DNA from 4 places in the Halomonas sp. 3H genome. Region 2 is predicted to be linked to each of the others. Evidence: predicted binding sites of a transcription regulator. Region 2 holds the regulator's gene; each other region holds the start of a gene.
What was found. Region 2 encodes FNR, which switches genes on or off when oxygen is low (the NO sensors DNR and NnrR bind a similar motif). Its sites were predicted from a motif close to TTGATNTANATCAA; they were not measured.
Positions count from the first base shown of each region.

Region 1 (7,081 bases), 1.4 Mb from region 2:
CCGGTACCGCCGGTGGCAATGGAGAGCTGCTGAGCGGCAGCCAACGGGGCCGTCGCGATCAGCGAGGCGGCGACGGCGTACTTCATGGCTTTCATGGCAATCCTCCGGGCTGGAACCCGATTGTTGTCTGCTTGTGAGCGGCGCGTGCGGGTCAACGCCTGCAGGGAAACCTAGCATGGCCCCAGCGTGAGAGGCCAACGCTTATATTTCTACGTTCCTGGTTTCTTTCGGCAATTCCACCAGGGTCGTCCCGGCCGCTCAGCCCTCCACCAGGGATTTCACCTGTTCGACGATATGGGCGCCGATGGGCAGGGCCGAGGTGGCGGCCGGCGACGGCGCATTGCCCACGTTGACGGTGCGCCGCGTGTTGACGAACAGGAAGTCATCCACCAGCCGGCCGTCCCGGGAGACCGCCTGGGCGCGCACCCCCGCCGGCCAGGGCTCCAGGTCCTCGAGGGTCAGGCTCGGGCAGTACTTGCGCACCAGCTCGAGATAGCCGCGCCTGTGCAGCGAGTTCTTCATCTCCGCCAGGCCCGGGCGCAGGTTCCTGCCCAGCACCCGGAGGATGCCCGGGTCGGTGACCATCTGGGCCAGGTCGGTGAGCGAGACGTCTCGCCGGCGGTAGCCCTCGCGCTTGAAGGCCAGCACCGCGTTGGGCCCCACGGTGACGCCGCCGTCGATCATCCGGGTCAGGTGCACGCCGAGGAACGGCATGGAGGGGTCGGGAATCGGGTAGATCAAGTGGTTGACGATGCGGTTGTGCGTCTCCGGCAGCCGGTAGTACTCGCCGCGGAAGGGGCAGATGGTGAAGCCCGGGTCCCGGCCCAGCAGGCGGATCACCCGGTCGGCCATGAGCCCCGAGCAGGTCACCAGATAGCGGCCGGTGAACTCGTCCTGGCGGCTCTTTACCACCACTTCTTGGCGCCGCTCCTCGAGGCCGGCGACCTCGACACCGTAGCGGACCTCGCCGCCCATCCGCTCGAACTCGGCGGCCATGGCGCGGGTCACCTCGGCATAGTCGACGATGCCGCTGGAGGGCACGAAGATCCCCCCCACCCCGGTGATGTTGGGCTCGCGCTCGGCCAGCGCCTCGGGCCCCAGCCACTCCCGCTCCAGGCCGTTGGCCTCGGTGCGCTCCCACAGCGCCTTCATGCGCTGCATCTCCAGGTCGTTGGTGGCGACCAGCAGCTTGCCGCAGGTGTCATAGGGAATGTCGTGGGCCTGACAGAACGCCACGGTGGCCCGGTTGCCGGCCAGGCAGAAGCGCGCCTTGAGGCTGCCCGGGGTGTAGTAGACCCCGGCATGGATCACGCCGCTGTTGTGGCCGGTCTGGTGCTGCGCCGGCCCCCTCTCCTTCTCCAGCAGCAGCATCCGGCGATCCGGATAGGCCCGCTGCAGCTGCATGGCGGTGGACATCCCCAGGATGCCGCCGCCGACGATGATGAAATCGTGCATGCCGTCCTCGCTCCTTCGGTCAGAGGGCCACGCCGGGCGCAGGGCGTGGCCTCGTCGGGGTCACTCGCTGCTCGCGGCGACGCCCTCAGGCCTGGCGCGGGTCGCGCAGGGTCTTGGCATGGGTGAAGTAGCCGCGCTGGCGCATCAGCTCGCGGCGCAGCTCCGGGTGCGGCGTGAAGCGGTCGCGGCCGTGCAGCCAGAAGTGGTTGTTGATCAGCAGGAAGCTGCCCACCGGATTGGGCAGCGAGACGATGGCCGGGCTGGTCTCCAGCGACTCGGAGAGGTCGGTCAGCCAGTTGCCCTCCTCGAAGTCCCTGGGCTGCACGAACTGGTCGATGTAGGCCATCACCGGCCGCCCCTCGCGGTCCACGTCGAACACCGGATGGAAGACGTCCCTGGCGACGTTCTTGCTGGGCGGCGCGGTCCAGCGCATGGGCCGGTGGGCCAGCGGGTGGGCGAAGAAGCGCTCCAGGTCCTCCCAGTCGTCCAGGTGCAGCAGCAGGGAGTTGCCGCCTTCCATGTGCTGCTCGTCGATCTTCATCATCAGCACGTAGTCGGTGTCCTGCTCGACGAAGGTGCCGTCGTTGTGCAGTTCCATGACCCGGTGCGGCTGACGCAGGTAGCTGTCCGAGCTGTCGACGTTCTTCACCACGAAGCGCGCATAGTACTGCCCGCTCATGGCATCGAAGTTGGAGCGCCCCATCAGGTGGGCCACGGCGGTGGCGAACTTGACCATCTCATCGGCCTGCGCCACGGAGCCGAGCCCCTCGGGGGTCACCTGCAGGCCACCGGTGGCGCGGTCCACCAGGGTGTTCACCAGCACCGGCTGGAGGGTGTTGTCGCACAGGTCATCGAGGATCTTCGCCACGCGGAAGCGCAGCATCGACTTGTACTCCAGCGCCTGCACCGGCCACTCGGCGACGGCCGCCAGGAAGGCCTCGACCACCTCCCGGCCCACGGTCAGCTGCAGCAGCCGCGGCGACTGGGCCGAGGGAGCCAGGGTGAAGCCGCGGATGTCGGCAGGCAGGGGCATGGCAACGGCGGGAAGCTGGGTCAGTGCGGTCATGTCAGGGTCTCCGGCATTGATTGTAGATACAATCTAAAAATATCTACATTAATGATCTTTGTCAAAAATAATCCCCGGCTGTCGGGTATCCTTGACGACGCAGCCCCGGCACGGGGCCGGGGCTGCGGTTCGAGGGCTGGAGCCCGAGGGAGGGGCTGGGGTCAACGTCCCGGGTAGGGATCCGCGCCGGCCAGCTCGCGGTTCATCATGGTGTCGCTGTAGGCGGTGCCGTAGCGCGCCCGCGACCAGGCGTAGAGCGCCAGGCCGATCAGCATCCAGCCGGCGAACATGACCCACTCCACCGAAGAGAGCGCCGCCGGGCTGCCCGGCAGGTACATGCCGATCAGGCAGAGCGAGAGGATCACCGAGAGCGCCCCCACCAGCTTGCCGTGGCGAACCCGGAAGGGGCGTTCCATCTCCGGCTCGCGTCTACGCAGCACCACGAAGGAGATCGCCACGAAGAGGTAGGCGGTCACGATGCCGAGCCCGCCGGCCACCACCAGCCAGACCAGGGCCGGGCGACCGAAGAGGGGCGCGATGCAGGAGAGCAGGCCCATCACCAGGATGGCGTTGGTGGGCGTACGATGCTTCGGGTGCAGCCTGCCCAGCCAGGCCGGCAGCATGCCGGAGTGGGCCAGGGCATAGATGGCCCGCGAGCCGCCCACGTAGAAGGCATTCCAGCTGGTGACGATGCCGGCGATCCCGGCCAGGATCATCAGGGTGCCCGCCCAGGGGGCCTGGAAGGCCGCCTGCATGGCGTCCGGCACGGCCAGCGAGCTGGCGGCCAGGGCCTCCGGGTCCAGCATCAGCGAGGTGCCCAGGATGATGAAGGAGTACCAGAACACCGCCAGGATCACCGAGATCATCAGCACCCGGCCGATCTCGCGGAACGGCAGATTGATCTCCTCGGCCGCCTGGGGAATCACGTCGAAGCCTACGAACATGAAGGGCACCATGATGATCACCATCATCACCCCGCCGATGACGCCCTCGCGGACGTTGAACAGCGGCTCCATGGTGGCCCGCTCGCCCTCGAACAGCGCCCCGGTGATGAACATGATGCCGACCACCAGGATGAGCAGCGTCACCACCTTCTGCAGCAGCGCCGCGGTGCGGATGCCCACGTAGTTCACCCACATCATGGCCACCGAGCCGGCCACGCCGACCGCCACCCAGGTCGCCTTGACCTCCCAGCCGGCGATGGTCCAGAGGTGGCCCACCGCGTAGTTCGGGAAGAGGTGCTCCACCACGGTGGGCAGCGCCACGGCCTCGAAGGCCACCACGCTCACGTAGCCCAGGGTGATGGCCCAGGTGCAGAGGAAGGAGGCGAAGTGGCCCATGGCCCGGTAGCTGTAGACATGCTCGCCCCCCACCTGGGGCATCGCCGAGGCCAGCTCGGCATAGGTCAGGCCGACCAGCACGATGACCAGGCCGCCCAGCAGGAAGGCCGTGATGGCGCCGAGGCTGCCGGCCGACTGGATCCAGCTGCCGGTCAGCACGATCCAGCCCCAGCCGATCATCGCGCCGAAGGCCAGGGCCAGCACATCCTTGCGGGCCAGCACGCGCGTCAGCTGGCCTTGCGTCGAATCGTCGTTGCTCATGTCATCCTCTCGTTGTAGCCGTCTTGTCGGAATGAATATTTTTCGCGGAAACGTCGACAAAAATAGTTAACGCGGTGCTAACGAGCAAGCCGATGTTCAAGATATCCGTACTAGACATTCGTCCGAGGAACGCGATCGAGGCGGATCCCCGCGCCCTGGAGAACAGAGATAAGACAATAAAATCATTGCTATACAAAAGAAACCGCCAGCGTTGAATCCGCTGCCGGCGACGGGGAAGCGCCGTTGACTGCCGCGGTGCAGCAGTTCGATATTCTGCACATCGACATGCCGGACGCCCCCGGCCGGAAACGGGGCGCGATGCCACGAAAGGATCATCGAAACGACACTGGCAAAATCGCCAAAGAGCCCCCATAGTGTGCTTGTCGCAATCGCCCACTGGAGCATCATGAGTACTGCACGTCATACCCAAAGCGCGGACCTTCTCGACCCCCCGCGAAGAAGCCCTGACCTCGACGTCAGGGACCTGGAAAAACGTACACGCCTCATGCGCATCGTGACTCGGCTGATCGCCGTGTCGGATCTGGGATGCCGAGAGATCGCCCGCCGCGCCGGCCTGCCGGCACAGAAGGTCAGCGACCTGCTCGCTGGCCGCCTGGAGCACCTCTCGGTCGACGAGCTGCAGATTCTGCATCGCACCATCGATCCACACCCCACGGCGCACTGACGCCGCCGACGCGGCAAGCCGTCTGAAGCCTTTCTTGCATCATGCCCCGCCGGACCACCGGTGGGGCGTGATGGTTTTCGGGCCATACTCCGCCCTCTTCCCTCGCGGATCCGCCCTTGTTTTTTTCTTCGCCTCGAATAGCTTTTCCCTTTCTTACCAGTCAGTTATGCCTACATTAAGGGAGTATTAAGAGCTTGCTAACCTTCCCTTGACGCATATCAAGACCCTCGACCTTGGTCGCAGCTAATCTCTCCGGTGTCACCCCCTTTCTTCCTGTCGCAGGGCGATCCCCCGCGACACCCAGGCCACCGGAGGCGCCATGGACCACCTTCGCCGCTCCCTTCTCGGCCAGCTGGCCCGCCTCAGCGCGGGTGCCGCCCTGATTCCGCTCTCGAGCGTTGCCAGCGCCGGCATCAACAGCCAGCCGCCACGCCGAGAAGGCGACCCCACCAAACGCTACGGCATGCTCATCGACCTGCGCCAGTGCATCGGCTGCCAGGCCTGTACCGTGTCGTGCCATATCGAGAACGACGCCCCCATGGGCAAGTTCCGCACCACCGTCTCCCAGTATGAGGTCGAGCATCAGGAGACCGGCGAGCTCGCTACCTTCATGCTGCCGCGTCTGTGCAACCACTGCGAGAACCCGCCCTGCGTGCCGGTCTGCCCGGTGGAGGCGACCTTCCAGCGCCAGGACGGCATCGTGGTGGTGGACAGCGACCGCTGCGTGGGCTGCGCCTACTGCGTCAACGCCTGTCCCTACGACGCCCGCTTCATCAACGACAAGACCCAGACCGCCGACAAGTGCACCTTCTGCGCCCACCGCCTGGAAGCCGGCCTGCTGCCGGCCTGCGTGGAGAGCTGCGTGGGTGGCGCGCGGATCATCGGCGACATGCGCGACCCCGAGAGCCAGATCAGCCGCATGATCGCCGAGCACCGGGACGAGCTGATGGTGCTGCAGCCCGAAAAGAACACCCTGCCCCAGGTCTTCTACCTCGGCATGGACGAGCGCTTCATCACGCGCCCGCTCGCCGAGCCGGTGGCCCTGGAAGTCCTCGACCCCCACGGCAAGGAGATGGGTTATGAATTCCATGGCCATTGAGCTGCTCGCTCCCCGCTACGCCATCGCCTGGTACCCCTGGGCGGTGCAGTACTTCTTCCTGATCGCCCTCTCCTACGCCACCCTGTGGCTGGCGGCCCCGGCGCTGGTGTTCGGCAAGAAGCGCTGGCTGCCCACCGCTCGCCTGGCCATGCTGGCCTGCCTGACCACCACCCTGGTGGCACCGGTGGCGCTGCTCGCCGACCTGCACCAGCCGCTGCGCTTCTGGCACTTCTACGCCTACGCCACCTCCAGCTCCTGGATGTCCATCGGCAGCCTGCTGCTGCCGCTCTACGTGGTGGGCGTGCTGCTGCTCGCCTGGCTGGCCTGGCGCCCCGCGCTGCAGGCCAACCGCCAGGCCCCTGGCCTCGCGGGCGTGGTCGCCCGCCTGCTGTCGTTCGGTGACGCCCCCACCCCGCGCGCCCTGCTGGTGCTGGTGGGCCTGGGCACCCTGGCCCTCTCCACCGGCATCATGCTCTACACCGGCGCCGAGCTGGCCATCGTCAAGGCGCGCCCGCTGTGGAACACCGTCTGGCTGCCGCCGATGCTGGTCGCCACCGGCTTTATCGCCGCGGCGGGTCTGGTGCTGGTATTGAACCGCATCAGTGGCATGCGGGATCTCGCCAGCAGCAGCCAGATGCTCAAGGTGCTGCTGGGCGCCTGCGTGGTGGCCGGGATCGTCGCCGGCAGCTGGTTCCTGGACGGCATCAACGCCAACGTCGGCTCGGTGGCCGCGGCGCTCGATTCCGTGCGCGCAAGCCCCTCCTGGCGCAGCACCGCCCTCTGGGGCGGCCTGACCGGGGTAGCCCTGTTCGGCGCCGTGCTCTACCTGCTCACCCGCCCCGCCGCCCGCCGGCCGGCCCTCTTCGCCTGGGCCTGGGTGCTGGGCCTGGTGGCCATCCACATGGGCTGGATGTTCCGCTGGGTGGTGCTGATGGACGTGCAGCACGTGGCCCGCAACAGCGCCGGCTTCCACCACTACGGCATTCCCGCCGGCTCCTCCGGCCTCCTCGGCATCGTCGGCACCTTCGGCCTGTGGCTCGCCGCGGCCCTGGTGATCGACCTGCTGATCCCGTGGCGCCAGGCGCGCCAGGGCGGCAGCGCCGCCGACGTTTCCCCCTCCGACAGCAACGCACAATCCGACGCCAAGTCCGTCGAAGGAGCGCCCAGCCATGGCT
Region 1 covers NZ_CP100360.1:3,170,949-3,178,029, forward strand. Annotated here, with positions in the region: gene NFC98_RS14620 (TAXI family TRAP transporter solute-binding subunit) at 1-95, opposite strand, end outside; gene lhgO (L-2-hydroxyglutarate oxidase) at 259-1,455, opposite strand; gene glaH (glutarate dioxygenase GlaH) at 1,541-2,521, opposite strand; gene NFC98_RS14635 (APC family permease) at 2,683-4,122, opposite strand; gene NFC98_RS17990 (XRE family transcriptional regulator) at 4,529-4,807, shown strand; gene dsrO (sulfate reduction electron transfer complex DsrMKJOP subunit DsrO) at 5,127-5,906, shown strand; gene nrfD (NrfD/PsrC family molybdoenzyme membrane anchor subunit) at 5,887-7,081, shown strand, end outside; gene NFC98_RS14655 (molybdopterin dinucleotide binding domain-containing protein) at 7,076-7,081, shown strand, end outside.
Region 1: the regulator FNR is predicted to act here: its motif matches at 5,016-5,029, upstream of dsrO (sulfate reduction electron transfer complex DsrMKJOP subunit DsrO).

Region 2 (7,081 bases):
GCGGTCGCCAGCCGCACCGGCCAGGGGCTGGAGGGCAACATCGAAGGACGACGCTGGCGGCTGGGTAAGCCTGGGTTCGCCGCGCCGGACCACCCCCTCGAGGCACCCGGTGACGGCCAGTGGCTGCTGCTCACCGAGGAGGGCGAGCCGCGCGCCTGGTTCGCGCTGCAGGACCATGTCCGCGAGGACGCCGCCGAGACGGTCCGCGCCCTGACGGCCCTGGGCCTCGAGGTGGAGCTGCTCTCCGGCGACATCCCCCAGGCGGCAGGCGAGCTCGCCGGGCGCCTCGGCATCACCACCTGGCGCGGCGCAGCCAGCCCGGAATGCAAGCTCGAGCGCATCCGCGAGTGCCAGGCGGCCGGCGAAAAGGTCGCCATGGTGGGTGACGGCATCAACGACATCCCGGTACTGGCCGGCGCCGACGTGGCCATCGCCATGAACGGCGCCACCGACCTGGCCAGGACCAGCGCCGATGCCATCTTGCTCAGCCCGCGGCTGATCCGTATCGTCGAGGCCATCGAGATCTCGCGGGCCACCCGCCGGGTGATGCGCCAGAACATGGTCTGGTCGGTGTGCTATAACTTCTCGGCCATGCCGCTGGCCGCCATGGGCTTCGTCCCGCCATGGCTCGCGGCCATCGGCATGTCGGCGAGCTCCCTGGTGGTGGTGGGCAATGCCCTGCGCCTCAACCGCTTCCGCAGCCGGGCCGCCGAGCCCCGGCAGGCCGTCGCACCGGCCCCACAACGGGTGAACGCATGAGCATCCTCTACCTGCTGATTCCGCTGTCGCTGATCCTGCTCGGCCTGGCCGTCTGGGCCTTCTTCTGGGCGGTGAAGAACGACCAGTTCGAGGACCTGGAGGGGCCCGCCCACCGCATCCTCTTCGACGAGGACGAGAACGACCTGCCCCCCGATGAGCGCCGGCGCCGCCGCGAGGTTCGCCACGATGCCGACAGGGACGACCCGGGGCCGGGCGACTCCCGCTGATGGATCCCACCGGACTCGGCCTGCCGCCGCTCGCCGCGGCCTTCGTCTTCGGCCTGCTCGGCGGCGCCCACTGCATCGGCATGTGCGGCGGGATCATGAGCGCCCTGACCTTCGCCGTGCCCCCCAGCATGCGCTCCCCGGCGCGCCTCTCCGGGCTGCTGCTCGGCTACAACCTGGGCCGCATCGCCAGCTACATGGTCGCCGGGGCCCTGGTGGCGGGCCTCGGCACCCTGCTCACCCTCACCCCGGCCACGCGGGTGGTGCTGCAGCTGTTCGCCGCGGTCATGCTGATCCTGATGGCACTCTATATCGCCGACTGGTGGAAGGGGCTGCTGCGAGTGGAAGCCGTGGGCCGGCGCCTGTGGCGCCACCTGGAGCCGGTGGGTCGGCGGCTGATGCCGGTGGTCAGGATCCCCCAGGCCGTGGCGCTGGGGGCGGTGTGGGGCTGGCTGCCGTGCGGGCTGGTCTACTCGATGCTGGCCTGGAGCCTGGCCATGGCCGACCCGCTGAGGGGGGCCGCGCTGATGGGCGCCTTCGGCGTCGGTACCCTGCCGGCCCTGCTGGCCACCGGGCTGGCGGCCCGCCAGCTGGGGGGCCTGATCAGACACCGCGCCACGCGCACCCTGGCCGCGCTCTCGATCATCGCCTTCGCCCTGTGGCAGCTCTGGCAACTGCTGCCCGGCGCGGCGCACGGCTGAATTCCCGGCTATTCCACCCGGGATTGACGCAGCTCAACGCCGACCCTGCCGCCTCCCCGCTAGCATACAAGGCACATCCACCGCCGGGAGTGCCGCCATGCCCGCCCATGCGAAGACCGCGACTCGCGTCGGGCCATCACGCACCGACCGCGCCCTGTCGCGCCTGTGCCGCCATGACCTCGACGGCCCCCGCTATGTCACCTACCCGCGGGTGGCCTGCTTCGGCGACGGGCTCACGGCGGACGCCTTCGCCGCGGCCCTGGAGCGCAGCAACCACGGCGGACGCCCGCTGTCGCTGGACGTGCAGCTGCCCTTCTGCCGCCAGGCCTGCCGCTTCTGCGCCTGCCACAGCATCGCCTCCCGGGACAACCGCCAGGCCGAGCCCTATCTCTCCCGGCTCGACCGCGAGATGGTACTGCTGACCCGCCACCTGGCGACCTCGCGGGAGGTCCAGCGGCTGCACTGGGGCGGCGGCGCGCCCACCTTCCTCTCCCTGAACCAGATGGGGGACCTGTTCGACCGCCTGGATGCCCGTTTCGGACTCTCGGGCTCACGCGAGCGCGACTACAGCATCGAGGTCGACCCGCGGGAGGCCGATGTCTTCACCCTGCGCCACCTGCAGGCGCTGGGCTTCAACCGGCTGAGCCTGGGCGTCCAGGAGCTCGACCTGCGGGTGCAGAAGGCGATCAACCGGATCCAGCCCCGGGTGCTCACCGAGTCGCTGGTCGACGAGGCCGAACGGCTGGGGTTCCGCTCGCTGAACCTGGACCTGATCGTCGGCCTGCCCCTGCAGACCCGCGAGAGCTTCGCCGAGACCCTCGACCAGATGATCGCGATGGCGCCGCCGCGGCTCTCGCTCTATCGCTATTCGCACCTCCCGGAACGCTACCGCGCCCAGCAGCAGATCCGCGCCGAGGACCTGCCGTCACGGCAGACGCAGCTGATGATCCTCCTCGACGCACGGCAGCGGCTGGAGGCCGACGGCTATGTGGCCATCGGCATGGGCCAGTACGCCCGTCCCGGGGACAGCCTGGCCATCGCCCGGGCCAATGGCACCCTGAGGCGTGACCCGCTGGGCTACACCCCTCACGGCCCGGCGGACCACATCGGCCTGGGCGTGGCCGCCGTCAGCCAGCTGGAGGAGGTGCTGGCCCGCAACCCGGAGAGCCTGGCCGCCTACGAGGCCGCCCTGGACGCGGGCCGACTGCCCACCTCGCGGGGCATCCGCCTGACCGCCGACGATCACCTGAGGGGCGACGCCATCGAGCGGCTGCTGTGCGGGATGGCGCTGGACCTCGAGACCCTCTCCACCGCTCACGGCGTCGACGCCGAAGCGAGCCTGGCCGATGCCCTGCAACGCCTCGAGCCCCTGCGCCGGGACGGGCTGCTCGAACGCCACGGCAGCCGGCTGGTCGCCACCGCTGCCGGCGAGCTGCTGATCCATCGGCTGGCCATGGCCTTCGACGCCTACCCTCCGCCGGGCGCCTGAACCGGCAGCGGGCGGGACCCGCTGCCGGCCGGGCGGGGCAGCTACCTCCTTAGGGGTGGTTTGCCCTGACCGCAGTTTCCTCCATAATGACCGGCATGATCACGATCAAGGAGGAGTCGGCCATGCCGGATACCCTGACCGGCCGGCGGCGTTCCCTGCTGCACGAGACCCGTTGCCAGACCTGCAGCCTGAGTTCGCTGTGCCTGCCGCTGGCGCTCGAGGTGCAGGACATGGACCAGTTCGACGCCATCATCCGCCGGCGTGCGCCGCTGAAGAAGGGCGAGACCCTGTTCCGCCAGGACAGCCCCTTCACCAGCGTCTTCGCGGTCCGCTCGGGCAGCCTCAAGCAGGTGACCACCGAGGGCAGCGGCGAGGACCAGCTCACCAACTTCTACCTGCCCAGCGAGCTGGTGGGGCTCGACGGCATCGACGAGGCACGCTACCCCGGTACCGTGGTGGCCCTGGAGACCACCACGGTCTGCGAGATCCCCTTCGACCGTCTCGACAGCCTCTCCGAGTCGCTGCCGGAGCTGCGCACCCAGCTCTACCGCAGCATGAGCAAGGAGCTGCGCGACGACCGCCGCATGATGCGGCTGCTCTCGCGCAAGACCGCCGACCAGCGGCTGGCCAGCTTCTTCGCCGGCCTCTCCGACCGCTTCCGGCGCCGCGGCTACTCCCCCTACAGCTTCCGCCTCTCCATGTCCCGGGCCGATATCGGCAACTACCTGGGGCTCGCGGTCGAGACGGTCAGCCGTATCCTGGGCCGTTTCCAGAGCCAGGGCCTGGTTGCCGTCTCCGGCCGCGAGGTGCATATCCTCGACCTCGAGGCCCTGACCCAGGTCGCCGAAGAGGAAGGGGCGAAGTAGCGCCGGGCGCGCTCGGCGCTTATCGCTCGTTCAGAATATCGATGCGGTTGGCCAGCAACTGCTGCTGCTTCTCCTCCAGCCCGGCGAAGTCGAACAGCTCACGGTCGGCCAGCTGCGACGGCGCCACGTTGGTCACCGCCTTGAACATGCTCTCCAGGCGACCGGGGTGCTTCTTCTCCCACTCGGCAAGCATCTCCTTGACCACCTGGCGCTGCAGGTTGGGCTGCGAGCCGCACAGGTTGCAGGGGATGATCGGGAACTCCATCAGCCGCGCATACTCGGCGATGTCCGCCTCGCGGCAGTAGGCCAGCGGCCGGATCAGGATATTCCTGCCATCGTCGGAGAGCAGCTTGGGGGGCATCGCCTTGAGGCTGCCGCCGAAGAAGAGGTTGAGGAACAGCGTCTCGAGAATGTCCTCGCGATGGTGCCCCAGGGCGACCTTGGTGGCGCCGATCTCCTCGGCGAAGCCGTAGAGGGAGCCGCGACGCAGCCGCGAGCAGAGCGCGCAGGTGGTCTTGCCCTCGGGCGTCTTCTCCTTGACCACCGAGTAGGTGTCGCGCTCGAGGATGTGGTACTCCACGCCGATCGACGCGAGGTACTCGGGCAGCACGTGCTCGGGGAAGCCGGGCTGCTTCTGGTCGAGGTTGACCGCCACCAGCGAGAAGTCGATGGGCGCATTGCGCTGCAGGCTGCGCAGGATCGACAGCAGGGTGTAGCTGTCCTTGCCCCCCGACAGGCAGACCATCACGCGGTCGCCCTCGTGGATCATCCCGTAGTCGATGATCGCGTTGCCGACCTGACGCCGCAGGCGCTTCTGGAGCTTGTTGAACTCGCGCTTGGCGCGGGCATCCAGGGCCTCGAGGGTCGATGAGGCCGGTTCGGCCGGCGCGGCGTCCCGGGAAGGGGAAGCCGAGGTGGGGGGATCGAAGATCACGGCGTCTTGCATGGTCGTAGGCGCTGCCAGAGCGGACGGAAATTGACGGGCGCCCATCCTACCACCGCCGCCGGCACGAGGCGACGCCCTCCCGACGTCAGGAGAACAGGCCGGCCGGCTGCGTCGCGCGATCCAGCCTCAGGTACATCAGCGCCGTGGTCACCGCATCGCCCAGCGCCGTATGGCGTCCCATGACCGGCACCCCCAGCAGTTCGGCCACCCGCTCGAAGCGCGGCAGCGCATCGACCTCGGGATGGCGGCGACGCAGCCGGCGGGCGTAGCTCTGGGCCACATCGATGGTGGCATTGGGCAGGTCGAAGCCGAAGCGCGGCCGAAGCTCGCGGTTGAGGATGGCCAGGTCGAAGTCCAGGCACCACCCCACGATGGGCCGGTTGCCGACGAAGTCGAGCAGGCGGGCCAGGGCGGCCTCCATCTCCTCGCCGCCGTCCAGGTCGATGCCGCGCAGGCCATGGATGCGGATCGAGTCGCCGGAGAGGCTGGCGGGACGCGCCAGGCGCAGGTCCAGGGAGTCGCTGGTCAGTACCCGGTCGCCGCGCACCTTCACCGCTGCGATCGAGACCAGCTCCGCGGTGCGGGTATCCAGCCCGGTGGTCTCGGTGTCGATCACCACCATCTCGTCACCGGTGTAGGGGTGGAACAGCCAGGCGTAGTCACCGTTGGCGTGTCGTCGACGGTCGGCGGCGCGCCGCAGGGCCTTGATCATGACGGGGTCTCCTTGAGTCGTTGTCGTTGTCGTTCCTTCGGACGTCGCCTCGGCGTCACGAATACTCCAGATGGAAACGGTGGGAGAGGCGCTGCTTGAAGTCCTTGACGATATGCAGCGCCTCGCGCAGCAGGTCGCGCTCCAGGGACGAGAGCTCCTGGACCACCACCCGATCGGGCTTGCGGCTCGCCGCCTCGCCGTCCAGCCCCGCCAGCTGCTGCTTGAGGCGCAGCTCGGTGAACAGCGACAGCGCCTCGCCCAGGTCCTCGGCGAAGCTGGCCTCGAGCCTGCCATCCGCCGCCAGGGCATCCAGGCGTTCCAGGGTCGAGGTCGGCCGGATACGCCGTTCCAGCGCCATGGTCCGCACCCCGTGGACGATCGGGAAGATGCCGCCCTTCTTGATGTCGATGCCGTGCTGCGGCTTCTTCAGGGAGCCGAACAGGGTCAGCGGGGTCGAGAAGCGCAGGGCGGTGCGGGCGAAGTAGGAGAGCAGCAGCTCGTCGCGGGAGCAGCGTTCGAAGAGCTCCTCGCGTACCCGGTCGAGCAGGGCCGGGTTGCCGGCCACCGCATGGGAGTCGAGCATGATGGCCAGCTTCATCAGGCTGTCGCCATCCCGCTTGCCGGCCCAGCTGGCGATGCGCGCGCGCCACTGGCTCTCGGTGCCCACCCACTCGGGGTTGGAGACCATGATGTTGCCGGGACAGGGCGGGTAGCCGAGCTCGATGAGGGTCTCGGTCAGCCGCTGCATCTGCTCGCCACAGTCGGGCCAGTCGAGGCCGTCGGCCAGGATCAGGCCGTTGTCCTGGTCGGTCTTGAGGATCTGCTCGCCGCGCCCCTCGCTGCCCATCACCATCAGGCAGCTGTCGCGGTGGTAGCGCTCGTCGATCAAAAAGCCCCAGGCCTTGTTCATGATCCGGCCGTTGAGGGCGGCCAGCAGCCCCATGGCGAAGCGCAGCTTGACGCCCTGGGCCATCAGCGCCTTGACCAGCTCAGGGGTGCGGCGGCTGGCCGCCGCCAGCGCCTCGAGGCTGTTGGCCTGCTCGACCTGCAGGCTGACCACGTAGCTGCGGCTGGAGAAGTAGCTGAGCACGTCGGTCAGCTCCACCACCCCGACGGGGCGGCGCTGCTCGATCACCACCACCCGCTCGACCTTGTGGCGGGTCATGATGACCAGCGCCTCGAAGAGGTACTGGCCGGGGGAGACGGTGATCAGCTCGGCGCTGCCGATCCCCGCCAGGGGGCTGTCTCGCCCGCGCTCCTCGAGCACCAGGGCATTGAGCAGGTCGGTCTTGGTCACCATGCCGGGACCGGACTCGCCCTCCACCAGCAGGCTGTCGGCATGGCGCTCGTTGATGGTGGCCACGGCCTCGCCGATGGTCATGGC
Region 2 covers NZ_CP100360.1:694,435-701,515, reverse strand. Annotated here, with positions in the region: gene NFC98_RS03360 (heavy metal translocating P-type ATPase) at 1-759, shown strand, start outside; gene ccoS (cbb3-type cytochrome oxidase assembly protein CcoS) at 756-986, shown strand; gene NFC98_RS03350 (sulfite exporter TauE/SafE family protein) at 986-1,684, shown strand; gene hemN (oxygen-independent coproporphyrinogen III oxidase) at 1,782-3,173, shown strand; gene fnr (fumarate/nitrate reduction transcriptional regulator Fnr) at 3,296-4,039, shown strand; gene ttcA (tRNA 2-thiocytidine(32) synthetase TtcA) at 4,059-4,985, opposite strand; gene NFC98_RS03330 (3'-5' exonuclease) at 5,071-5,697, opposite strand; gene NFC98_RS03325 (putative nucleotidyltransferase substrate binding domain-containing protein) at 5,753-7,081, opposite strand, start outside.

Region 3 (7,081 bases), 360 kb from region 2:
CCGGCTGGTGGACCGCTGCGAGTACAAGCGCCGTCAGGCGCCGGTGGGCGTGCGGGTCACCCGCCGCGGGTTCGGCCGCGACCGTCGCTATCCCATCGTCAACGGCTGGCAGCCGGGGGAGTGACCCATAGCGCCTAGCGGAAAGCGCCGAGCGCCCAGCCGCTCAGCAACGGTCGGCAGGTGTTGAGGTAGAAAACGAGAACCCCCGTCGACTCGACCTCGGCGGGGGTTCTTCGTTGACGCCGGTAGCGATGGGGGCAGCATCCTGGAGCGCTCGGCGCTCGGCGCTCGGCGCTCGGCGCTCGGCGCTCGGCGCTCGGCGTCAGGCCGACAGCGACTGGGCGCGCACGTGCCTGGGCTCGAAGGTGCGGCCGCGGAGCTGATCGTGCCGCGGGGCGTTCTCGATCAGCACGTCGAGCACCTCCCGGGCACGGTCGCGCATCTCCAGGCCCAGGTAGCCCTCCACCATCACCGCCAGGGCGTCGCGGGTCGCCTCGGTCTCCGGGTAGTTCTCGATCACCCAGCGGCCGCGTTCCACGGCGGCCAGGTAGGCCCCGCGGCGCAGGTAGTAGTCGGCCACGTGGAGCTCATGGCGGGCCATCAGGTTGCGCAGGTAGACGATGCGCTGCTGGGCGTCGGGGGCGTACTCGCTGTTCGGGTAGAGCCGCACCAGCTCGCTGAAGTCGGTGTAGGCGTCCCGTGAGGCGCCCAGGTCGCGCTTGGAGATGTCGATCAGCTTCAGGCGTTCGAGGCTGAAGCGGCCCGCCTGCCAGGAGGACAGGCCGCGCATGTAGAGCGCGTAGTCGGCCTGGGGATGGCTCGGGTGCAGCCGGATGAAGCGGCTGGCGGCGGCGCGGGCGGCCTCCCAGTCGCTGGTCTCGTAGTAGGCGTAGATCAGCTCCAGCTGCGCCTGCTCGGCGTGGTTGCCGAACGGGAAGCGGGTATCCAGGGCCTCGAGCCGCGTGATGGCGGCGGTGAAGTTGCGCCGCTCCAGGGAGCCTCGCGCCTCCTCGTAGAGCTCGCGCTCGGCAACGCCGGCGAACTCGTCCTCTTCCTCGGTGGAGCCGCTGCTGGCGCAGCCCACCAGCAGGGTGGAGGCCAGCAGCAGGGCCGCGAGACGGGCAGTGGGGGTGAAAACGCGCATCGTGATCCTCGTGGCAAACAACGCGGATTGGCCGTGTTAGAATCGACCTGAAACCCGCTCACTATAAAGCACTGCGTGGCAAAACGCAGTGGTTCGGCGGCATCCCGACCACGACACCTGCATACGGGCTCCCTCTCGCTCATGTCCCAGACCCTGGAAGCACAGCAACGCGTTCCCGACGCCATGGCCGGCCTGCGCCTGGACCAGGCCGCGGCCGAACTGTTCGCGGACCACTCGCGTGAGCGCCTCAAGGCCTGGATCAAGTCGGGGGAGCTGACCGTCGACGGCAATCCCGCCAGGCCGAAGGACAAGGTCTATGGCGGCGAGCAGCTGCAGCTGACCGCCGAGGTGGAGGACGACACCCGCTTCGAGCCCCAGGAGATCCCCCTCGACGTGGTCCACGAGGACGACGAGGTGCTGGTGATCGACAAGCCGGCCGGGCTGGTGGTCCATCCGGCGGCGGGCAACCCCGACGGTACCCTGCTCAATGCGCTGCTGCACCACTGCCCCTCGCTTGCCGGCGTGCCGCGGGCGGGCATCGTGCACCGCCTGGACAAGGACACCACCGGCCTGATGGTGGTGGCCAAGACCCTGGCCGCCCAGACGGCGCTGGTCGAGCAGCTGCAGGCCCGCACGGTGTCGCGGGAGTACGATGCCGTGTGCGTGGGGACGATGACCGCCGGCGGCACCCTGGAAGCGCCCATCGGTCGCCACCCCAAGGACCGCAAGCGCCAGGCGGTGACGGCCTCCGGCAAGCCGGCGGTGACCCACTACCGGGTGGTGGAGCGCTTCCGCGCCCATACCCATGTGCGCTGCCGGCTCGAGACCGGCCGTACCCACCAGATCCGCGTGCACCTGGCCCACCTGCGCTATCCCCTGGTGGGCGACCCGGTCTACGGTGGGCGGCTGAAGCTGCCGCCCGGGGCCGCCGAGCCGCTCAAGGAGATCCTGCGCGAGTTCCCGCGCCAGGCGCTGCATGCCCGCAAGCTGGCCTTCGTGCACCCCGGCAGCGGCGAGCGGGTGACCTTCCGCTCGCCGCTGCCCGATGACATGCTGATGCTGGTCGACTACCTGCGCGAAGACCACGCCACGATGCGCTGACACCCCTGCGCCAAGGAATCCGCCATGAGCGACGCCCCTGACCTGCGCCCGACCCTGATCCTGCCTGACTGGCCGGCGCCCACTACGGTGGGGGCCTTCGTGACCACCCGCGAGACGGGGCCCAGCCAGGGGGACTTCGCCTGCTTCAACCCGGCGGAGCATGTGGGCGACAACGCCGACCACGTGGCGCTGTGCCGGCGGCTGCTGCAGAAGCAGGTGGACGACGAGCGCCCGCTGCTGTGGCTCGACCAGGTGCATGGCGCGCGGGTGCAGCACGCCTATGAGGCCCACCCCCCGGAGGCCGACGCCGCGGTGGCCTTCGACCGCGACTACGCCTGCGTGGTGCTCACCGCCGACTGCCTGCCGGTATTCTTCAGCGACCGTCGCGGCACCCGGGTGGCGGTGGCCCATGCCGGCTGGCGCGGGCTGGCCGGGGGCGTGCTGGAAGCCACGGTGGCCGCGCTTGGCGTGCCGGCGGAGGAGCAGCTCGCCTGGCTGGGCCCGGCGATTTCCAACGCCCAGTTCGAGGTCGGCCCCGAGGTGCAGCAGGCCTTCGTCGGCGTGCACCCCGAGGCGGTCGATGCCTTCGACCCCAGCCCCTATCGCCTGGGCCACTACATGGCGGATCTCTACCGCCTGGCGCGCCTGCGCCTGGAGCGCCTGGGCGTGTCGCACATCAGCGGCGGCCACTTCTGCACCGCCTGCGAGCCGCGCTTCTACTCCCACCGCCGCGACGATGGCCGTACCGGGCGCATGGCCAGCGTGATCTGGCTGCGATAGCGCCAAGCGCCGAGCTACAAGCGCCAATAAAACCCCAGGGCCATCTCAGTGGCGTCAAGCGAGAGGCGCCGGGGACAGGTCGAAGAGGGGGTCCGAGGACCAGGGATGGCCGAGGTAGCGTACACGGACGTATTTACAGCGCCCCCTCGCAGACCTGTCGCCGGAAAAGCCTCGAGTGACTCCTTTTGCCTTGATCCGCGTCAACTTGCCACGCGCTTCCCCTGGCGACCGACTTGAAAGCCGGCCAGCCTGACTCCATTGAATGTGTCAAGACGAATTGACAGGGCCAAGCGGTGCGTCCAAGCGCGCCGCCACCCCGATGGAGGAAGGTTTCATGCGTTTCGACAAGTTCACCGCCAAGCTGCAGAACGCCGTGGCCGACGCCCAGTCCCTGGCCGTGGGCCGCGGCCACAACCAGCTGGAACCCGGGCACCTGCTGCTGGCGCTGCTGGAGGCCACCGACACCGGCGTCAAGGCGCTGGTGCAGAAGGCCGGCGGCGACGCCGCGCGGCTGCGCGAGGGCCTGACGGGCCACCTCGATGACCTGCCGAAGGTCGCCCACTTCGACGGCGAGGTGCAGCCCTCCCGTGACCTGATCAAGCTGTTCAATCTCACCGACCGCGAGGCCCAGAAGCGCGGCGACCAGTACATCGCCAGCGAACTGGTGCTGCTGGCCGCGCTGGAGATGGGCCACGCGGTGACCCGGCTGCTGACCCAGGCGGGGGTGACCCGCAAGTCGCTGGAGGCCGCCGTCGACAGCGTGCGCGGCGGCGAGAGGGTCGCCGACCCCAACGCCGAGGACCAGCGCGAGGCACTGGAGAAGTACACCCTGGACCTCAACGAGCGGGCGGCCAGCGGCAAGATCGACCCGGTGATCGGTCGCGACGACGAGATCCGTCGCACCATCCAGGTGCTGCAGCGGCGCACCAAGAACAACCCGGTGCTGATCGGCGAGCCCGGCGTGGGCAAGACCGCCATCGTCGAGGGGCTGGCCCAGCGCATCGTCGACGGCGAGGTGCCGGAGGGTCTCAAGGACAAGCGCGTGCTGTCGCTGGACATGGGTGCGCTGCTGGCCGGGGCCAAGTTCCGCGGCGAGTTCGAGGAGCGCCTCAAGTCGGTGCTCAAGGAGCTGGCCCAGGAGGAGGGCCGGGTGATCCTGTTCATCGACGAGCTGCACACCATGGTGGGTGCCGGCAAGGCCGAGGGCGCCATGGACGCCGGCAACATGCTGAAGCCCGCCCTGGCCCGCGGCGAGCTGCACTGCGTGGGGGCCACTACCCTCGACGAGTACCGCAAGTACATCGAGAAGGATGCCGCCCTGGAGCGCCGCTTCCAGAAGGTGCTGGTGGACGAGCCCTCCGAGGAGGACACCGTGGCGATCCTGCGCGGCCTCAAGGAGCGCTACGAGGTGCACCACGGCGTCGACATCACCGACGGGGCGATCATCGCCGCGGCCAAGCTCTCGACCCGCTACATCACCGACCGCCAGCTGCCCGACAAGGCCATCGACCTGATCGACGAGGCCTCCTCGCGCATCCGCATGGAGCTCGACTCCAAGCCCGAGGAGATGGATCGCCTCGACCGCCGGCTGATCCAGCTGAAGATGGAACGCGAGCACCTCAAGAAGGAGAGCGACGAGGCCTCGAAGAAGCGCCTGGAGAGCCTGGAGGAGCAGATCGGCGAACTCGAGCGGGAGTACGCCGACCTCGACGAGATCTGGAAGGCCGAGAAGGCCAGCATCCAGGGCGCGGCCCAGTTCAAGGACGAGCTCGACCGGGCCCGCGTCGATCTGGAACAGGCGCGTCGCCAGGGTGACCTGGCGAGGATGTCCGAGATCCAGTACGGGGTGATCCCCGCGCTCGAGAAGAAGATCGCCGAGGCCGGGGAGGGCGAGGCCGATACCTCCAAGCACCAGCTGCTGCGCTCCAACGTCACCGAGGAGGAGATCGCCGAGGTGGTATCGCGCTGGACCGGCATCCCGGTCTCCAAGATGCTCGAGGGCGAGCGCGACAAGCTGCTGCGCATGGAGGAGGCGCTGCACGAGCGGGTGATCGGCCAGGACGAGGCGGTGACCGCGGTAGCCAACGCCGTGCGCCGTTCCCGCGCCGGGCTGGCCGACCCCAACCGTCCCAACGGCTCCTTCCTGTTCCTCGGCCCGACCGGGGTGGGCAAGACCGAGCTCTGCAAGTCACTGGCCCACTTCCTCTTCGACACCGAGGAGGCGATGGTGCGCATCGACATGTCGGAGTTCATGGAGAAGCACTCCGTGGCCCGGCTGATCGGCGCGCCCCCCGGCTATGTGGGCTACGAGGAGGGTGGCTACCTGACCGAGGCGGTGCGCCGCAAGCCCTACTCGGTGCTGCTGCTCGACGAGGTGGAGAAGGCCCACGCCGATGTCTTCAACATCCTGCTGCAGGTGCTGGAGGATGGACGCCTGACCGACGGACAGGGCCGCACCGTGGACTTCCGCAACACGGTGATCGTGATGACCTCCAACATGGGCTCGGACATCATCCAGCGCATGGGCGGCGACGACAGCGACTATGCGCAGATGAAGGAGATGGTGATGGCGGTGGTCGGCGACCACTTCCGTCCGGAGCTGATCAACCGCATCGACGAGGTGGTGGTGTTCCACGCCCTCGGCCAGGCGCAGATCCAGGCGATCGCCGAGATCCAGCTCGACCGCCTGCGCGCGCGGCTCGCCGAGCACGACCTCTCCCTCGAGGTCAGCGAGGCGGCGCTGGGCCTGCTGGCCGAGGCGGGATTCGACCCGGTGTTCGGGGCGCGGCCGCTCAAGCGGGCGATCCAGGCGCGCATCGAGAACCCGCTGGCCCAGGACCTGCTGGCCGGCAAGTTCTCGCCCGGCGATGTCATCCACGTGGAGGCGGAGGGCGACCAGCTGGTGTTCCAGAGCTGAGCCCAACAAAGCGTTACCGTGCCGACCGGGCGTCCGGTCGGCAACTGTCTACACTGAAATCAGGTTGCGTCCTGTAACCCCCTTGCCCGCCCGGCACCCAGCCCGGCGGGCTCTTTTATGCCGTCGCGCCGGGCGCGTCGGCCCACTCACGCCTTTTCCGCGGTTGACACCGTTGTGTCGCTAATGGAATCTTGGCCCTTCCTGATTTGCGGGCGCGGAACTCTGCGGGCGACCCCCCACTCCCGCGCGAAGGGTAGGCCCCATGGCCTCTACCCGCCGAAGGACTTCCAGGCTCGGGCCAACCGCCCGTCCTGACCAACGCCCCGACGCGGCGATCCGCCGCGATGAGAGTGCAGGCCCCAACAGGGCCGAACAAGCCAGGGTTTGGCATCAGGTGCCGGCGAGGCCGGCAGCGACATACCGTCGCACTCGACCCCGTGTCCCGCATTCGAGACACGGATCGCACTCGAGACCTCCAGGGGAGAGACATCAGTGGAATTGCTTTCAGGCGCGGACATGATCGCCCGCTTCCTCCAGGATGAGGGCGTCGAATACATCTACGGCTATCCAGGCGGCGCGGCGCTGCACATCTACGACGCCCTGTTCCGTCAGGACAAGGTCAAGCACATCCTGGTACGCCACGAACAGGCCGCCACCCACGCCGCCGACGGCTACGCCCGAGCCGCCGGCAAGCCCGGCGTGGTGCTGGTCACCTCCGGTCCCGGCGCGACCAACGCCGTCACCGGCATCGCCACCGCCTACATGGACTCGATCCCGATGGTGGTGCTGTGTGGCCAGGTGATGAGCCACCTGATCGGCGACGACGCCTTCCAGGAGACCGACATCATCGGCGTGACACGCCCCATCGTGAAGCACAGCTTCTCGATCAAGCATCCGACCGAGATTCCGGAAGTGCTGAAGAAGGCCTTCTACCTGGCAGCGACCGGCCGCCCGGGCCCGGTGGTGGTGGACATTCCCAAGGACATGACCGCCCCCACCGAGCGCTACGAGTACGTCTACCCGAAGAAGGTCAAGATGCGCTCGTACAACCCGGTCTCCCGCGGGCACAGCGGCCAGATCAAGAAGGCCGTGGAGATGATGCTCAAGGCCAAGCGCCCGGTGTTCTACACCGGCGGTGG
Region 3 covers NZ_CP100360.1:338,121-345,201, forward strand. Annotated here, with positions in the region: gene NFC98_RS01705 (NAD+ synthase) at 1-124, shown strand, start outside; gene NFC98_RS01710 (outer membrane protein assembly factor BamD) at 323-1,144, opposite strand; gene rluD (23S rRNA pseudouridine(1911/1915/1917) synthase RluD) at 1,286-2,245, shown strand; gene pgeF (peptidoglycan editing factor PgeF) at 2,270-3,025, shown strand; gene clpB (ATP-dependent chaperone ClpB) at 3,360-5,942, shown strand; gene NFC98_RS01730 (acetolactate synthase 3 large subunit) at 6,435-7,081, shown strand, end outside.
Region 3: the regulator FNR is predicted to act here: its motif matches at 3,216-3,229, upstream of clpB (ATP-dependent chaperone ClpB).

Region 4 (7,081 bases), 840 kb from region 2:
CGCTGCTGGCCACTCGGCTGGGCGAGATCGATGCCGTGGTCTTCAGCGGCGGCGAGCCCACCCTGCACCCCGACCTGCCGGCCGCCGCCGAAGTCTGCCGAGCGCTGGGCCTGGCGGTGGGCCTGCATACCGCCGGCCCCTACCCGGAGCGGCTCGAGGCGCTGCTGCCGCGGCTCGACTGGGTGGCCCTGGACGCCAAGGGGCGGGGCGCCGACTTCGACCGCATCGGCGGCCGACCCGGCATCTGGCGGCGCCACGCGCGCAGCCTGTCGCTGCTGCTGGAAGGCGACGTCCCCTTCGAGTGCCGCACCACGGTGCACTGGCGCGACTTCACCCTGGAGGCGCTCGAGCGGCTGGCCATGACCCTGGCCGACTGCGGGGTGCGCCACTACGCCATCCAGCTCGCCCGCAGGGAGCGCTGTCTGGATCCGGGCTACTCACAGCCGGTAGACGAGGCCCCGCCACGGGAAGCCCTGGAAACCCTGGCCCGGCGGCTCAGGCGCCACTTCGAGCACCTCGAGCTGCGCGATTGAGCACGCCCCAAACGCCACCGCCCCGGGCCACTCTCGTGACCCGGGGCGGTGGGCGTTCGTCGCCTGGGGATCAGCCTGTCAGCCGCACTTGGACCAGCCGCAGCCGGAGTAGCAGGTGGGGCAGCCGTCCATCATGATCAGCTCGCCGTTGCACTCGGGGCAGTGGCCCACCACGGTGGGGCCGTCGCCCTTGGCGTGGGCGGCCTCCTGGGCCTTGCGCTCGGCCTGCTCGATCTCCTCGGGCGTGGGCGGCTCCCACAGGTGGCCGCTGGCCTGGCGCTGGGCGTAGCGCGCCACCAGCTCCTCCACCGGCACCTGGTTGCCGTCCTGGTCGAGGAAGCCGCGGCGGTAGAGGATCTGCTGGATCGACCAGGCGATGGCCGCCACCTCGGAGTCGTGGAACATCGGCTTGCCCCAGCGGTTCATGCCGCAGCGCACCAGGCCCTTGTCCCAGGCCACCTTGCGCAGGTCGGCCACCGCCTGGGTGACGTAGCCACCCCGGGCGGCCAGCGACAGGCTGCGCATGGTAGCGGTGATCCACTGGTGCTCGCTGGAGAGCTGGCCGGAGGGGAAGAAGAACTCCACCGGGCGCTCGATCACCACCCGCTTGCCGTTGAGCACGCCCTCCACGGGCATGAAGGAGACCAGCAGGTAGACCTTCTTGCGCCCCTCGGCGCCCACGTAGGAGATCTTCTCCGAGACGGCCTCCAGGGTGCCCTCGGGGCGCGAGGGGATGCGCACCGTGAGCGGGTTCTCCTCGGCCAACGGCGGCTCTTCCACCGCCTTCTTGACACTGTAGGACACGATCTTTGACGAAATCTCGACGGCCATCAGGGGGCTCCTCCGGAAAGTTGTTGGGTGGCACTGGGCATCCATCGCTCGGGGCTGATCCGGCAAGTGCCGTTACTACCACTTGCCATAGGTGCCTTCCTTCAGCGCGTCATAGAGGTTCGCCGCGTTGTGCTCCTCGCCGTCATAGACCACCTTCTCGTCGCCACGCAGTTCCACGGTCTCGCCGTTCTCCAGCTCGAAGACATAGGTGGTGTTCTTGAGGTCGTCCTCGCGCACCAGCACGCCCTGGAAGGCCTCCGGGTTGAAGCGGAAGGTGGTGCAGCCCTTGAGCTTGCTGGCGTAGGCGTCCAGGTAGAGGTCCTTGAACGAGTCGAAGGCAAACTCGGTGGGCACGTTCACCGTCTTGGAGATCGCCGAGTCGACCCAGGCCTGGGCGGCGGCCTGCACCGCCACGTGCTGCTTCGGGCTCACCGCGTCGGCGGTGATGAAGTAGTCCGGCAGGTCGCTCTCCACGGCGTCGGCGGCAATGAAGTGGCGGTAGGCCGCCAGCTCGAAGGAGACCACCTCGACCTGCTCCTTGGTCTTCTTGCCCGACTGGATCACGTTGCGGAAGTAGCGATGCGAGAACGACGGCTCGATGCCGTTGGAGGCGTTGTTGCCCAGCGACAGCGAGATGGTGCCGGTGGGCGCGATGGAGCTGTGGTGGGTGAAGCGCGCACCGTGCTCGGCGAGCGCCGCCACCAGCTCCGGCTCCACCTCGGCGACCTTCTGCATGTAGCGGCTGTAGCGGGCGTGCAGGATGCGGCCCGGCACCTTGTCGCCCACCTCGTAGCCATCCTGCTTGAGCTCGGGGCGCTCGCGCATCATCCGCGGGGTGATCTCGTAGTCCTCGTCGAGTGCCGGAGCCATGCCCTTCTCGCGGGAGAGTTCCAGGGCCTGCTTCCAGCCCTCGATGGCCAGATTGCGGCTCACCTCCTCGGTGAAGGCCAGCGACTCGGGCGAGCCGTAGGGGATCTTGAGCATGGTCAAGGTGGAGCCCAGGCCCAGGAAGCCCATGCCGTGGCGACGCTTGGCCTCGATCTCGCGGCGCTGGCCCGGCAGCGGCAGGCCGCTGATCTCCACCACGTTGTCGAGCATGCGGGTGAAGATCGCCACCACCTGGCGGTAGCGCTCCCAGTCGAAGCGGGGCTTCTTGCCGAAGGGGTCGATGACGAAGCGGGTCAGGTTGACCGAGCCGAGCAGGCAGGCGCCCTCCGGAGGCAGCGGCTGCTCCCCGCAGGGGTTGGTGGCGCGGATCTCCTCGCAGAACCAGTTGTTGTTCATGCGATTGACCTGATCGATCAGGATGAAGCCCGGCTCGGCGAAGTCGTAGGTCGACTTCATGATGGTGTCCCACAGCTCGCGGGCCTTGATCACCTCGACGATGCGGCAGGCCACGCGGCCCTCGGCGTCGACGGTGTAGCCCTCTTCCACCACCGGCCAGTCGCGGTAGAGCAGCTCGCTCTCGTCGACGTCCTCCTTCTCGCCCTCGTGGAGCGGGAAGGCCAGCGGCCAGTCGGCGTCCTGCTTCACCGCTTCCATGAACTCGTCGGTGATCAGCAGGCTGAGGTTGAACTGGCGCAGGCGCCCCGCCTCGCGCTTGGCCTCGATGAACTGGCGCACGTCGGGGTGACCGACATCGAAGGTGCCCATCTGGGCGCCGCGGCGCCCGCCGGCGGAGGCCACCGTGAAGCACATCTTGTCGTAGATATCCATGAACGCCAGGGGGCCGTTGGTGCCGGCCCCGGCGCCGAACACGAAGGCGCCCTTGTGGCGCAGGGTGGAGAAGTCGTAGCCGATGCCGCAGCCCGCCTTGAGGGTCATGCCGGCATCCACCACCGAGTCGAGGATGTCGTGCATGGAGTCGCGGATGGTGCGCGACACCGTGCAGTTGATCAGGCTCACCGCCGGCTTGTAGGCCTCGGCGCCGGCGTTGGACATGATGCGCCCGGCGGGGATGGCCCCGTTCTCCAGCGCCCAGCGGAACTTCGGCAGCCACTCGTCGGCCTTGTCGCCTTCCACCGCGGCCAGGGCACGGGCCACCCGCTCCCAGGTGGCGGAAACGTCCTTGTCCACGGGCTTGCCGTGGCGGTCCTTGAGGCGGTACTTGGCATCCCAGATGTCGCGGGAGGGGGCCTGCAGGGGCACCTCGTTGGATGACTTCACTGCCTTGGTGGAAGTGCTCATTCGGATGGCTCCGGAAGTTTGTCGGTTGCGGTTCAGCTCGTTCGGTTCGCCAGCCGCTCCAGGCGGACCAGCAGCTCGCCGAAGGGGCCCTGGGCCAGACCCTCCTCGCGTCCGTCGAGCAGGTTCTTGACCATCAGCCCCAGTTCGGTGTCGCCCTCGATCAGCAGGCGGCGCTGGAAGAACAGCGCGTCGGGATCCTCGCGGCGGGTGGCCAGGCAGAGGAACTCCCGCCAGCCGCCGCGGATGGTGGCCTCGCCGGACTCGACACATACCCTCAGGCGCTCGCCCTCCAGGGTGAGGGTCAGCGCCATGCCGAGGTCCTCGATGGCCAGGGTGATGCGGCGCCCCGCCAGGGCGTCGAACTCCCCCTCGGCCAGGGGCTCGGCGAAGGTGCGGTTGAGCAGCGGTTCCACCAGGCGGCGCTTGACGCCGACCGGCACACGCGGATCGATGGCGCGAATCAGGCGGGCGGGGGCGGGAGGACGCGGCAGGGCCTGTAACGGTAAAGGCAACAACGGCAGGGACATGACAGCTCTCCTGAGGGTAACCATGCGGCCGGGGCCGCCGAACCGTTCATCCTAGGCCGGTGCTCCGGAGGCTGCACTGACATGCATCATGTCGACGGTGGGCCTCGATCACCCGCGGCCCGCCTACCATATATAGACCATATCCTCTCGGCAAGCCCCATATCTGGTGCAAGCGTGAGCGCATCATGATCCATTTTCATTTGACAGCGACACCGCCACAGGGCGGTGGGGAGGAGCGCGAAGGCGGCGCCCGCAAGCGCGGGCGCCGCCTTCCGAGAGATCACACCTAGACGGTGCGGGAGTAGCGCCCCTGGCTCTTCGCCAGGTAGGCATCGAAGGCCATGGCGGCGTTGCGCATCATCAGCCGGCCGGTGGGCAGCACCTCGATCTCGCCCTCGCGGATCGCCAGCAGGCCGTCGTCGGCCATCTCCTGGAGCTCCTCCAGGGCATCGGCGAAGTAGTCGCGGAAGACGATGGCGTGCTGGCGCTCGATGGCGGCGAAGTCGATGCGGTTGTGGCACATCAGGGCGTTGATCACGTCCCGGCGCAGGCGGTCGTCGTCGCTGAGCCGGTAGCCGCGGAACACCGGCAGGCGCCCCTCCTCCAGGCGGTGCTGGTACTGGGCGGTCTCCTTGACGTTCTGGCTGTAGGTGTCCCCCACCTTGCCGATGGAGGTGATGCCGAGGCCGATCATGTCGCAGTCGGCGTGGGTGGAGTAGCCCTGGAAGTTGCGCTGCAGGGTGCCGTTCTCCCGGGCCAGGGAGAGCTCGTCGTCGGGCAGGGCGAAGTGGTCCATGCCGATATAGACGTAGCCAGCGGCGGTGAGGCGGCGGATGGTCAGCTCGAGCAGCTCCAGCTTGCGCTCCGGCGGCGGCATGTCCTCGGGGCGGATCAGGCGCTGGGCCTTGAACAGCTCCGGCAGGTGGGCATAGCTGTAGCTGGCGATGCGGTCCGGCTGCAGGGCGATGATCTTGTCGAGGGTCGCATCGAAGCTGGCCACCGTCTGCAGCGGCAGGCCGTAGATCAGGTCGACGCTCACCGATTCGAAGCCTGCCTCGCGGGCGGCGTGCACCAGGGAGATGACATCCTCCTCGCTCTGCACGCGGTTGACGGCCTTCTGCACGTCGAGATCGAAGTCCTGGACGCCGAAGCTCAGCCGGTTGAAGCCCAGGGCATGGAGCTCGTGGATCTGCTCGGGGGTGACGGTGCGCGGGTCCACCTCCAGGGAGAACTCGCGCTCGGCGGGCGGGGCGAAGTGGAACGCCTCGTCCAGCGCCGCCATCAGCTCGCCGAGCTGGGCGTTGCTCAGGTAGGTGGGCGTGCCGCCGCCCAGGTGCAGCTGGGTCAGGCGCCGCGACTCGTCGAACAGCGCCCCCTGCACGCGGATCTCCTGCTTGAGCCACTCGAGGTACTCGGCGGCGCGCTCGGTGTTGTGGGTGATGATCTTGTTGCAGGCGCAGTAGTAGCAGAGACTCTTGCAGAAGGGGATATGCACGTAGACCGACAGCGGCTTGGGCGCCTCGGCCCGGTTGCTGCGCTCGGCCGCGGCGCGGTAGTCATCCTCGGCGAAGGCCGCATGGAACTGGGGCGCCGTGGGATAGGAGGTATAGCGCGGCCCCGGACGGTCGTACTTCTCCACCAGGGGGCGATCGAACAGCAGGTCGTCTTGCATCGTGAAACAGCCTCTTTAACCGGGTGGCGGCACCGCGGCGCCGCCGTATGGGGCAGAGTATGCCATTCAGGGTCCGACGCGTCGGTACCCTTCTCGAGGTAGCTGACCTGGATCAAACACCACCGTTTGAGATTCACTCGGGGCTGATCCGTCGACAATCCTGCGAGGAGGCGCTGTGAATACTTCCCTGTACGCTACCGACGCCCTGCTTCGCTCTCGCGTCCTGCTTCGCTCGCAGGACCGGTGCTGGCCATCCATGGCCAGCCCGTTCGGAGCAGTGCTCCTCACCCCTGGCGTAGGACCTCCTCTTCGGCTTGCCCCCGGCGCCCCTCGCTATCGGCCATTGCACGCGCAGTGCCTCGATTTACCATGCGGCGGCTCCAGTGGAGCAGCCGCCAGGCGGCGAGCCCCCAGGCCAGGCTCCAGGCAAGTGCCGAGCCCCACAGCAGGGCGAGCCAGTGCTGGCCGGCCTCCGGCGCCAGCAGGCGCAGCACCGCGGCCAGGCAGAAGAGCAGCGCCAGCGACAACAGCAGCGGCTCCGCCTCGGGGCGTGCCTTGGCGCGCAGGATCGCCTGGCGCAGCATGATGCCGGAGGCCAGGGTGCCCAGCGCCCCGATGGTGAAGGCGTGCAGGGTGGCGCTGGCGTGGGGCTGCTGCCACCAGGCCCGGGCCAGCAGCAGCAGGCCGATGCCCAGCCAGGCATACCCCAGCATCAGCCCGAGCAGGTCGGGTCGCCTTCGGCAGGCCCAGGGGCGCCAGCGCCACAGCCGCAGGAGTACCAGCAGCCCGGCCGCCATCGCCGGGACCGCCGCCAGCGGCCGCAGGGGCGGCCACAGCATCAGCAGCGGGGTGACGCCCAGCAGCAGGATCAGCGCCGCCTCGAGGTGCGGCTGCACCCCGGCGCCGGCCTGGCGTCGGCTGGCCATCAGGTGGCCGTTCACCGCCGGCGCGAGCACCCGCCCGCCCATGAACACCATCAGCAACACCAGCCAGAGCACGCTCTGGTGCATCAGCGGCGCCGTGGTGGGCATGGGGCCCAGGTGGCGCCAGGTCAGGGTGACGACCGCCAGCAGGCAGAGCAGTCCCAGCAGCGGCGAGAGCACCCGGTTGCGCCACTTCTTGGCGGCAAGGAAGCGCGGCACCAGGTGCCAGGCCACGAGCAGCGCGAACCCGGCGTCGGCCAGGGTCACCGGCACGGCTCCCGGCCAGACCAGCCCGCCCAGCCGCGCCAGCAGCCACAGGGCGACCAGCGCCTGCAGCCGTCGCGGCGGCAGCGGCCCGAGCAGATAGCCGGCGATCACGGCCAGGGCGAAACCGAACATCAGCTCGCG
Region 4 covers NZ_CP100360.1:3,751,733-3,758,813, forward strand. Annotated here, with positions in the region: gene NFC98_RS17245 (anaerobic ribonucleoside-triphosphate reductase activating protein) at 1-533, shown strand, start outside; gene NFC98_RS17250 (ribonucleoside-diphosphate reductase) at 612-1,364, opposite strand; gene NFC98_RS17255 (adenosylcobalamin-dependent ribonucleoside-diphosphate reductase) at 1,440-3,551, opposite strand; gene NFC98_RS17260 (SCP2 domain-containing protein) at 3,584-4,078, opposite strand; gene hemN (oxygen-independent coproporphyrinogen III oxidase) at 4,365-5,750, opposite strand; gene NFC98_RS17270 (NnrS family protein) at 6,035-7,081, opposite strand, start outside.
Region 4: the regulator FNR is predicted to act here: its motif matches at 4,155-4,168, upstream of NFC98_RS17260 (SCP2 domain-containing protein).